Regions from separate parts of the Lentzea roselyniae genome, predicted to be linked through region 2. Evidence: riboswitches for the same ligand, from Rfam matches in the RefSeq annotation. Region 2 holds a riboswitch; each other region holds the start of a gene.
The links. A riboswitch is a leader RNA that binds a small molecule or an ion and turns the genes downstream of it on or off. The one in region 2 is predicted to bind S-adenosylmethionine.
Positions count from the first base shown of each region.

Region 1: it holds a riboswitch for S-adenosylmethionine, as region 2 does, so the genes downstream of both, ABFX45_RS09385 (methionine ABC transporter ATP-binding protein) here and thrC (threonine synthase) in region 2, are expected to answer to the same signal.
Region 3: it holds a riboswitch for S-adenosylmethionine, as region 2 does, so the genes downstream of both, ABFX45_RS36970 (aminotransferase class V-fold PLP-dependent enzyme) here and thrC (threonine synthase) in region 2, are expected to answer to the same signal.

Region 1 is NZ_BAABBE010000004.1:365,698-368,962, forward strand. It holds gene ABFX45_RS09380 (methionine ABC transporter permease) at 1-352, opposite strand, end outside; gene ABFX45_RS09385 (methionine ABC transporter ATP-binding protein) at 349-1,347, opposite strand; SAM riboswitch class I at 1,563-1,656, opposite strand; gene rsmA (16S rRNA (adenine(1518)-N(6)/adenine(1519)-N(6))-dimethyltransferase RsmA) at 1,745-2,578, opposite strand; gene ABFX45_RS09395 (resuscitation-promoting factor) at 2,717-3,265, opposite strand, start outside.
Region 2 is NZ_BAABBE010000014.1:231,429-234,693, forward strand. It holds gene ABFX45_RS25775 (ComEC/Rec2 family competence protein) at 1-435, shown strand, start outside; gene ABFX45_RS25780 (hypothetical protein) at 372-569, shown strand; gene thrC (threonine synthase) at 643-1,899, opposite strand; SAM riboswitch class I at 1,911-2,036, opposite strand; gene holA (DNA polymerase III subunit delta) at 2,115-3,092, shown strand; gene ABFX45_RS25795 (class I SAM-dependent methyltransferase) at 3,093-3,265, opposite strand, start outside.
Region 3 is NZ_BAABBE010000030.1:58,730-61,994, reverse strand. It holds gene lspA (signal peptidase II) at 1-95, opposite strand, end outside; gene ABFX45_RS36970 (aminotransferase class V-fold PLP-dependent enzyme) at 119-1,450, opposite strand; SAM riboswitch class IV at 1,488-1,602, opposite strand; gene ABFX45_RS36965 (potassium/proton antiporter) at 1,677-3,164, opposite strand.

The DNA.
Region 1 (3,265 bases), on a different contig from region 2:
ACAGGATGTTCTGCACGAGCCGCCCGACGAACGGGATCGCACCCACCGCCAACGGCACGATCACCGCTGTACTGCCGATGGATCCGCCGACGATCAGGCGGGTGACCGACGTGAGCGCGACGAGCAGCACGATGAACGGCATCGAGCGGGCCAGGTCGGTGATGAAGCCGAGAACGCGGTGCACCGCGGGGTTCGGCCGCAGCCCGCCCTTGGCGGTGAGCTGCAGCCAAACCCCGAGGGGAACTCCGAAAGCTGTGGCGATCACGGTGGAGACGCCGACCATGTACAGCGTTTCCCCGGTGGCCTCGACGAGGTAGCTCAGCACGTCGGACCAGGGTGTAGCAGACCTCACGCAGCTACTCCCTGCGGGCCCTTCAGGGACCTCTGCACAGCGCCACCGGCCTCGCTGATCCACTCCAGCGCGGAGTCGGACCGCTCACCGTTCAGGCCGAGGCGGAACCGCGCGACCGGCGTCTCGCCGAGACGCGTGAGACCGCCACCGACGATGTTCAGCTCGACGCCGAACCGGTGCGAGGCCTCTGGCAGCAGCGCGCCGACCGCGGCGAACCCGACGAGCACGACGTCCGCGACGCGGTCGTAGCTGCTCTCGTTGATCGGGTTGAGGTCCACGGCGGGCAGCAGCGCCCCGCTCGTGCGGCTGGCCGCATCGCTGACCAGGTCGAGCACCTTGCCGTGCTCGACGACGCGGCCCTGCTCCAGCACGGCGACGTCATCGCAGATCTTGCGGACCACGCCCATGTCGTGCGTGACGACGAGAACGGTCACACCCAGCTCAGCGCGCGCACGGTCGAGCACCGTCAGCACTGAACCGGTGGTCTCCGGGTCCAGGGCGCTGGTGGGCTCGTCGGCGAGCAGAACGCTCGGGTTCGCGGCGAGTGCGCGCGCCACGGCGATGCGCTGGCGCTGCCCGCCGGACAGCTGGTCGGGGTAGGCGCCGGCCTTGTCGGTCAGGCCGACGAGGTCCAGCAGCTCGCCCACGCGGCTGCGACGCTGCGGTCCGGGGACACCGGCGCTTTCGAGCGGCAGCGCGATGTTGCCGGCCGCGGTGCGCTGCCGGAGGAGCGAGTCCCCTTGCGGCACAACACCGATCTGCCGCCTGGCGGCCCGGAGGGCCGACCCGTCCAGCGCGGTGATGTCCGTGCCGTCGACGCGGATCGCCCCGGAGTCGGGACGCTCGAGCAGCGCCACGCACCGGGCGAGCGTCGACTTGCCGGCCCCGCTCGGGCCGACGACGCCGAGCACGGTGCCCGCCTCGACGTCGAGGGTCACGCCGTTCAGGGCGTTGACACCCTGGAAGGACTTGGTGAGGTTTTCGACAGTGATCACATCTGCTCCACGGCTGCGCGCGACGCACACTCGCCTCGTGGGCGGTGCGCGGTCGAAGTTCTGCTCAGGTGTGCGCCCCTCGTACTACGGGAGGGCCGCGTCAAAGGACTTGAAGAAGGCGCCTTAGACGAGGTGGCGACGACATGCAGAAGCGGTGCGACGGCACTGGTCGACAACTCGACGGCGCGTCAGCATTCGCGTGGTACCCATGTGATCCTCCATCGGTCCTGGCGTTAGCACCTGCCCGCATCCAGCGGGTGGTTGCTGCGACGTCAAAGAGCCAGGTCTCTCGGTCGCTCCGGATGGCATCTAGCAGTCAACCGGACACACGTTCGGTTGCGCAAGCCAGAATCCGGATCGTTCGACAGATCACACTGTTGGCCGATGGATCTCCGGCCTAGACCTCCGCGATCCGGATGAAGTCGATCACGCTGAGTTGCTCGCCCCTGACCTGGGGGTCGATGCCCGCTTTCTCGAGCAGCTCGTCGACGTTGACGCCGGCCGTCTCGGCCCAGCCCTTGAGGGCCGCGCGGAGGGTTTTCCGCCGCTGCGCGAAGGCCGCGTCGACGATCGTGAAGAGCCGCGCCTTGTCCACTGTGGACAGCGGATTTTCGCGGCGGTGGAAGGAAACCAGACCTGAGTCCACATTGGGAGCGGGCCAGAAGACGTTCCTGCCCACGGGGCCGGCCTTCTTCGCCTCCGCGTACCAGGCGAGCTTCACGCTGGGGACGCCGTAGATCTTGCTGCCCGGCTTCGCGGCCATCCTGTCCGCCACCTCGGCCTGGACCATGACCAGGCCCTTCTCGAGGGTGGGGAGCTCGTTCAGGAGGTGGAGGACCACCGGGACGGCGACGTTGTACGGGAGGTTGGCCACGATCGCGGTCGGCTGGGCCGGCAGGTCGTCCCCGGTGACCCTCATGGCGTCCTTCAGGACGACGTGCAGCTTGGCCGCGTTCTCCGGGTCCTGCTCGCGGACGGTCTGCGGGAGGCGTTCGGCCAGCGGGGGGTCGATCTCCACCGCGACGACCTGTTTGGCGTTGGGGAGCAGGGCGAGGGTCAGGGAGCCCAGGCCGGGGCCCACCTCCAAGACGATGTCGTCCTCGGTCAGGTCTGCGGCGGCGACGATCTTGCGGACCGTGTTGGGGTCGTGCACGAAGTTCTGGCCCAGTTTCTTGGTTGGGCGGATGCCGAGTTCTTCGGCCAGTCTTCTGACTTCGGCGGGTCCCAGCAGGCTCACCGGAGCATTCTCGCAGGTTGGCCTGAGGGACGAAGGGCGGGTGCTCGCACCTCAACCCACCCCGGGCACGACGAAGGCCGCCCCTGGCGAACCAGCAGCGGCCTCATCGAGCAAAACGGAAGTGGTGCGGGTCTACGGCAGACCCAGCTTCGCGCGGCAGCCCGGCCAGGCGCCGTACGTGCCACCCGCGCGGTCGCGGAGCTTGGTGGCGACGGCGATCTGCTGCTCGCGCGTGGCCTGGTGCGGGAGCTGGGCGTAGGCGGTGCCGCCGTGGGCGGCCCAGGTGCTGGCCGAGAACTGGAGGCCGCCGTAGTAGCCGTTGCCCGTGTTGATGGACCAGTTGCCGCCTGCCTCGCACTTGGCGAGACGGTCCCAGACCTCGCTGTCGGGGAGGGGCTTGGTGCCCACGGTGATCTTCTTGGGCTTCGGCTCCTTGGTGACCTTGCCGCCGATCTTCTCGCGGCTGATCTCCTTGCCGTTCTTCACCGTCACGCGGTAGGTCGAGATCTGCTCGCCCGGAGTGCCCGGATCGGTGACCTTCTGCTCGCCCGCGTTCATGTTCGGGTCGTTGGTCTTCTCGACCGGTGGGGCGACCGGCTCGTTCACGTTGATGACCGTGACGCCGGTGCGGGAGATGTAGACCTCGGCGCCCGTGGCGAGCTTCACGTCGGTGCCGGACGC
Region 2 (3,265 bases):
AGTCCGCACGTGATGGACATGTTGCGGGCGGGAGGTGCGCTGGTGTTGCGCACGGACAGGGACGGAGACCTGGCGGTGTTGCCGGGAAACCGAATAGTACGAAGGAGAAGAGGATGGTCTGGATCAGGCTGTACAACGCGCGCTACCCGGTTCCCGGTGGCACGCCCGGGCTTGCGTGGGCCCTGTGGCAGACGAACTACTCGGCGACGCCATGGCCGCACGACGAGCTCAAACCCGATTTCGGTTACTACATCTGCGAAACACTCGAAGACGGCACCCGAGCCCTCACCTACAAGGCAACGACTACGCACGTGCTGCCACCGACCAAGGCCGCCGAACCGGAGGAGGCGTACGACCTCGTCTCGGAGTACGTGTTCGACGACGAACTGCGGATCGTGCCGCACGACTGGCACGACTACCACTACAACGTGCTGAAGGCGGAAGCCCCGTGGCCGCAACGAATCGTGGCGTGGCGCGCGAACGTGAACCCGATCGGGCCGCACGTGATGGACTGCCTGCAACGCTTTCCGCGTACCGGCTGGATGAAGACGGACGCCATTTCCTTCTGACACAACGGAGACAACGCGGTCCGGGGACGCGTGAACGTCCCCGGACCGGAAGGAGGTGATCAAAGCAGCGTGATCAGCCCAGTGCCTTGATGACGGCCTCTGCGGACGCCGGCACCGTCGCGCGCGGGCCGACCGTGTCGCCGAGCGCGTCGAGGGTCTTGAGGCCGTCGCCGGTGATCAGCAGCACGGTCTCGCCGTCCGGGTCGAGCTGGCCCGACTCGATCAGCTTCTTCGCCGTCGCCACGGTCACGCCGCCGGCGGTCTCGGCGAAGATGCCCTCGGTGCGGGCGAGGAGCTTGATGCCCTCGACGACCTCTTCGTCGGTCACGTCTTCGATGGCGCCGTTCGTGCGGCGGACCGCGTCGAGCACGTAGGGGCCGTCGGCCGGGGCGCCGATCGCCAGCGAGCGGGCGATGGTGTCCGGGCGGACCGGGCGGATGACGTCGTGGCCTTCCTTGTAGGCGGCGGACACCGGGCTGCAGCCGGTGGCCTGGGCGCCGAACACGCGGTACGGGGTGGCTTCGACGAGGTCGAGCTGGCCGAGTTCGCGGAACGCCTTGTCGACCTTGGTGAGCTGCGAGCCGGACGCGATGGGCACCACGATCTGGTCGGGCAGGCGCCAGCCGAGCTGCTCGGCGACCTCGTAGCCGAGGGTCTTCGAGCCCTCCGCGTAGTACGGGCGGACGTTGACGTTCACGAACGCCCAGTCCTCGTGCTCCGCGGCGAGTTCCTGGGCCAGGCGGTTCACGTCGTCGTAGTTGCCGTCGACGGCGATCAGGGCGCCCTCGTAGACGGCGCTCATCAGGATCTTGGCGCGCTCGAGAGAGGAGGGAACGAGAACCACCGACTGCCAGCCCGCGCGGGCGGCTGCCGCGGCGACTGCGTTCGCCAGGTTGCCGGTGGAGGGGCAGGCCAGCACCTTGAAGCCGAGCTCGCGGGCCGCGGCGAGCGCGACGCCGACCACGCGGTCCTTGAAGGAGTGGGTGGGGTTGCCGGTGTCGTCCTTCACCCAGACCTTGCGCACGCCCAGTGCCTTGGCGAGGTTGTGTGCCTCGACCAGACGGGTGCCGCCGGGGTCGGTGTTCGGGTGCTGTTCCACAGTGGACGGAACGGGGAGGAGGCCGCGGTAGCGCCAGATCGACCTGGGGCCGGCTTCGATGTCCTCGCGCCGGATCTTGCCGAAGTCGTAGGCCACTTCCAGCGGCCCGAAACACTCCAGACAGGCGTACTCAGGAGCGAGAGGAGTTTCATTTCCGCACTCACGGCACAGCAGTGCGCGGGCGGGGCCGAGGTCGAACTTCGTGCTCGTGGGCACAGAGACAGCAGTCATCGCGAGGTATCTCCTCATCTTTCCCGCGAAATCGAACGGGTCGGAATTGGCACCGTGATCGTCTGCGCATGGAGATAGCGCTGACGCCGGTTGCCGGGGCTTCTTCGGGCCGGTCCCTCTGCCCCTCTGGATGAGCGGTGTTCAGTTGTGGTCACCAAGCTACGACAAGAGCCCATTGCTCAGCCACAGACGTCCACGATCCGGGACGTGGGAGGATGCGGAGCGTGAGCGCACCGGAGTCACTGCACCTCGTCGTCGGCGAGGAGGAGTTGCTGGTCGAACGGGCTGTTCGGGCGGCTCTTGAAGCTGCACGCAAGGCCGATTCGAACGCCGACCTGACCCGCGTGCAGGTGACTGATCTCACGCCTCCCGAGCTGGCCGAGCTGGTCAGTCCGTCGCTGTTCGCAGAGGGCCGCGTGATCGTCCTGCAGAACGCGCAGGAGATCGGCAAGGAGATCGCCGACGCGGTCGTCTCCTACGCCAAGGCGCCCGCGGACGGGATCACGCTCGTCGTCGTGCACACGGGCGGTGGCCGCAGCAAGGCGGCCAAGGACCTGCCTGGACAACTGAAGAAGGCTGGCGCCGTGGTCATCGAGTGCCCGAAGGTCACCAAGCCGGGTGATCGGGAGGCCTTCGTCCGCAACGAGGTGCGGCAGGCGGGCGGCAAGATCGACCCCGAGGCCGTCGCCACGCTCATCGACGCCGTGGGCACGAACCTGCGCGAGCTCGCCGCGGCGGCGTCCCAGCTCGTCTCCGACACCGACGGCAAGGTGACGGTCGACGAGATCCGCCGCTACCACCAGGGCAAGGCCGAGGTGACCGGGTTCGCGGTCGCCGAGAAGGCCGTGACCGGTGACCGGGCAGGCGCCATGGAGGCGTTGCGCTGGGCCATGCAGCTGGGCGTGCCGCACGTGCTGGTCGCGGACGCCTTGGCGGACGCCGTGCGCACGGTCGCGCGTGTGTCCGCGGTGGGCCGGGCCGACCCGTTCAGCCTGGCCGGCCCGCTGGGCATGCCGCCGTGGAAGATCAAGAAGGCGCAGGCTCAGGCCCGCGGCTGGGACCAGTCGGGCCTCGCCGACGCGATGCAGGTCGTCGCGGGGCTCAACGCCGACGTCAAGGGCGTGGCGGCCGACGCCGACTACGCGCTGGAGCGTGCGGTGCTCAAGATCGTCGCCGCGCACGGCCGCCGCTGATCAGTCGCGGGGGATCCCGATCAGGTACTGGGCGCCGGTGAAGCCCGGCACGACGCCGATCTTCCACGTGAACGTCTCGGTGCCGGCCAGGCCGTCGACCATCCGCCGCAGTTCCGCGCGCCCGTACATGCGCAGGAACGACACGACGCTGTCGAAGAACATCATGAACGGCA
Region 3 (3,265 bases), on a different contig from region 2:
TCGCCCGCCTCGGGCTTCGCGGGTTCCTCGGCCGGTTTCGACTCGCTGACCTGCTCCTCGGCAGGAGTCTCTGCGGCCTTGGACTCGTCACTCACCAGGTCATTGTCCACGACCGGGACTACGCGAGGAACGGCGGCAGGGTTCGGCTGTCGTCCTCGGCCACCCAGCGGCCGTCGCGCTGCGTGTAGGTCCACTTCGGACCCTCGGTGACCAGAGTGCGCAACGCGGCCACCAGACGATCGACGTGCTCGGCCGTCGTACCCAGGCCGATCGAGGCGCGGACAGCGCGGTCCTCGTGCGCTCCAGCCTGCTTGACGAGCCGTCCGACGATCACGTGGGCGCAGAACGCTCCGTCACGGACGCCGATGCCGTACTCGGCGGACAGGGCGGCCGCGAGGAAGCCCGCGTCGAAGCCGGGGATGGTGAAGCTCACGACGCCCACCTTGTCGGCGTCGGTCAGGATCGACAGCTCGCGGAAGCCCGGGATCGTGCGCAGGCCGTCCCTCAGCCGCGTCAGCAGCTCCTGCTCGTGCGCGACGGTCTGCTCCCAGTGCCGCGACAGGATCTCGCAGGCCGCGGCCAGCGCGTGCACGCCGACGACGTTGGGGCTCCCGGCCTCGTGCCGCTCGGGCACCGCGGACCAGGCCACGCCGAGCCGGTCACCGTGGTCGGTCACCTTCGACGTCGCGCCGCCGCCCACCAGGTACGGCTGGGCCTGCTGCAGCCAGTCCGCGCGGCCGACCAGCACACCGGCACCGAACGGCGCGTAGATCTTGTGGCCGGAGAACGCGACGTAGTCGACGCCCAGCTCACGCACGTCGATCGGGCGGTGCGGGGCGAGCTGCGCGGCGTCCAGCGCGATCCGCGCGCCGTGCCTGCGAGCGACCTTCGCGAGCTCCGCGACCGGCCACAGCTCCCCCGTGACGTTGGACGCCCCGGTGACGATCACGAGCCGAGGGCCGACCGGGGCGGCGGCCAGAGCCCGGTCCAGCGCGACCACTGCAGCGCCGGACGAAGCAGGAGCGGGGATCCGCTGAACGTCGGGACCACGCCAGGGCAGCAGCGCCGCGTGGTGCTCGCTGTCGAAGAGAACGACCGCGGTGCCGCGAGGAACGCTGCGCGCCAACAGGTTCAGCGAATCGGTGGTGTTGCGGGTGAAGACGACGGTGTCGGAGGCGTGCGCCCCGACGAACTTGCGGATGCGGTCACGGGCCTGCTCGTAGACGCGGGTCGAGACCTGGGAGGCGAACCCGGCGCCGCGGTGCACGCTGGCGTACCAGGGCAGCAGCTCGTCGACGGCGTCGCGCACCTCCTGAAGACACGGCGCGCTGGCCGCGTGGTCGAGGTTGGCGTAGGTGACGCGCTCTCCGGTCACCAGCGGAACACGCAGGTCAGAGCCGACAACAGCCGGAACCGCAGTGCTGGTGGTCTTGGTGATCGCGAGCGTCATCGAGCTGCCTCCGAGGCCAGGGGCCCCGTGTCGCGAAGGCCCGCGCTTGACCGGCGCCCCACGCGCCGGACCAGGTCCTCACCAAGGGCACCCCACCGCGGTTGGAGGGTTGCCGGCCAGCAAGCTTGGGCTTGACGCTGGCTCTCATGACCTGCCGACGACGTTAGCGGAGCCTCGCGGCGCTCGTCGACTCCCGATCACATGCTGAGAAGCCTCGGAGACAGAACTAATCGCCGGTCTCACCCTTCCACCGTGCGTAGCGACCGGCCCGGTCGACGGCACGAATGCGCCGCTCAGCAGCGTCACGCGCTTCTTCGGTGGTGACGATGAGCAACTGGTCGTCGGTCTGCAGCCGCGTCGTCGGTTGTGGCGTGAAACTCTTCCCTGCACGCACGACGAGGCTCACCGTGGCACCGATCGGCAGCCGCAGCTCGGACATGTAGACGCCGTGCAGCTTCGACCCGCGCTGGATGTGCACCTGCAGCAGCTCGGCGCTCAGCTCGTCCAGCGGCGAGGAGTCGACCTGCACCTCCTGCGGCTCACCCGCGCGCACCAGGCCGAGACGCCGCGCGAGGAACGGCAACGTCGTGCCCTGCACCACCGTCAGCACGATGACCAGCACGAACACCGCGTCGACCAGCTCACGCGCGCCTTCGACACCCTGGATCAGCGGGATCAGCGCGAACACGATCGGCACCGCACCGCGCAGCCCCGACCAGGAGAGGAACACCTGCTCCCGCCACGGCACCTTGAACGGCAGCGCGGCGACGACGACGGACAACGGCCGGGCCACGAGCGTCACCACCACGCCCGCGATCAGCGCGGGAACCAGCACGTCGAGCAGCCGCGACGGCGACGCGTAGAGGCCGAGCAGGACGAAGAGCCCGATCTGGGCGAGCCAGCCGAGACCTTCGGCGAAGGAGAGGGTGTCCGCGCGGTGCGGCAGGCGGGCGTTGCCCAGCACCAGAGCCGCGACGTAGGTGGCGAGGAATCCGGACGCGTGCAGCAGATCGCCCGCCGTGTAGGCCATGACGCACACCGCAACCGTGGCGAGCGGGTACAGACCGGTCGCGGGCAGCGCCGCGCGTCTCAGCCCGGCACCGCCGAGGATGCCCAGTGCGACGCCGATGAGCGCGCCCGCGGCCAGTTCGTAGAGCACGAGCAGCGGCGCGGTCCAGGTGATCTGGTCCGCGGAGGCCAGCAGCACGACGGCGATGTAGACGGGTGCGTCGTTGAGACCTGACTCCAGTTCGAGCGCGCCCGTGAGCCGCGCTCCCACGCCCAACGACCGCAGCACGCTGAACACGGCCGCCGCGTCCGTGGACGACAGCACCGCGCCCCACAGCAACGCCATCCGCCAGTCGAGGCCGAGCAGGTGGTGCAATGCCGTGCCGGTGATCGCGACGCTCACCGCAACGGCCACTGTGGACAGTGTGACGCCTAACCACAGGGACGTCTTCACGGCCTGCCAGCGGGTCGTGAGGCCACCCTCGGTCAAGATCAGCACGAGGGCCGCGACGCCGAGCGACTGGGTGAGGTCTGCGTCGTCGAAGTTGATGCCGAGCACGGACTCGCCGAGGACCACGCCGATGCCCAGGTACAGCAGCAACGAGGGCAGCCCAAGCCGGATCGACACACGCACCGCGATCACGGAGATCAGCAGGACGGCGGCGCCGATGCCCAGCACGACGGTGACGTCACCCACCTGGACCATTCTGAGTGATCACCACCGAATTGGACGAATCCGACGCGTCGAACAACCAGCCGTTCGCACCTACCGGGCTCATGCGCACAGGAGCATGTTGATCAGTGGCT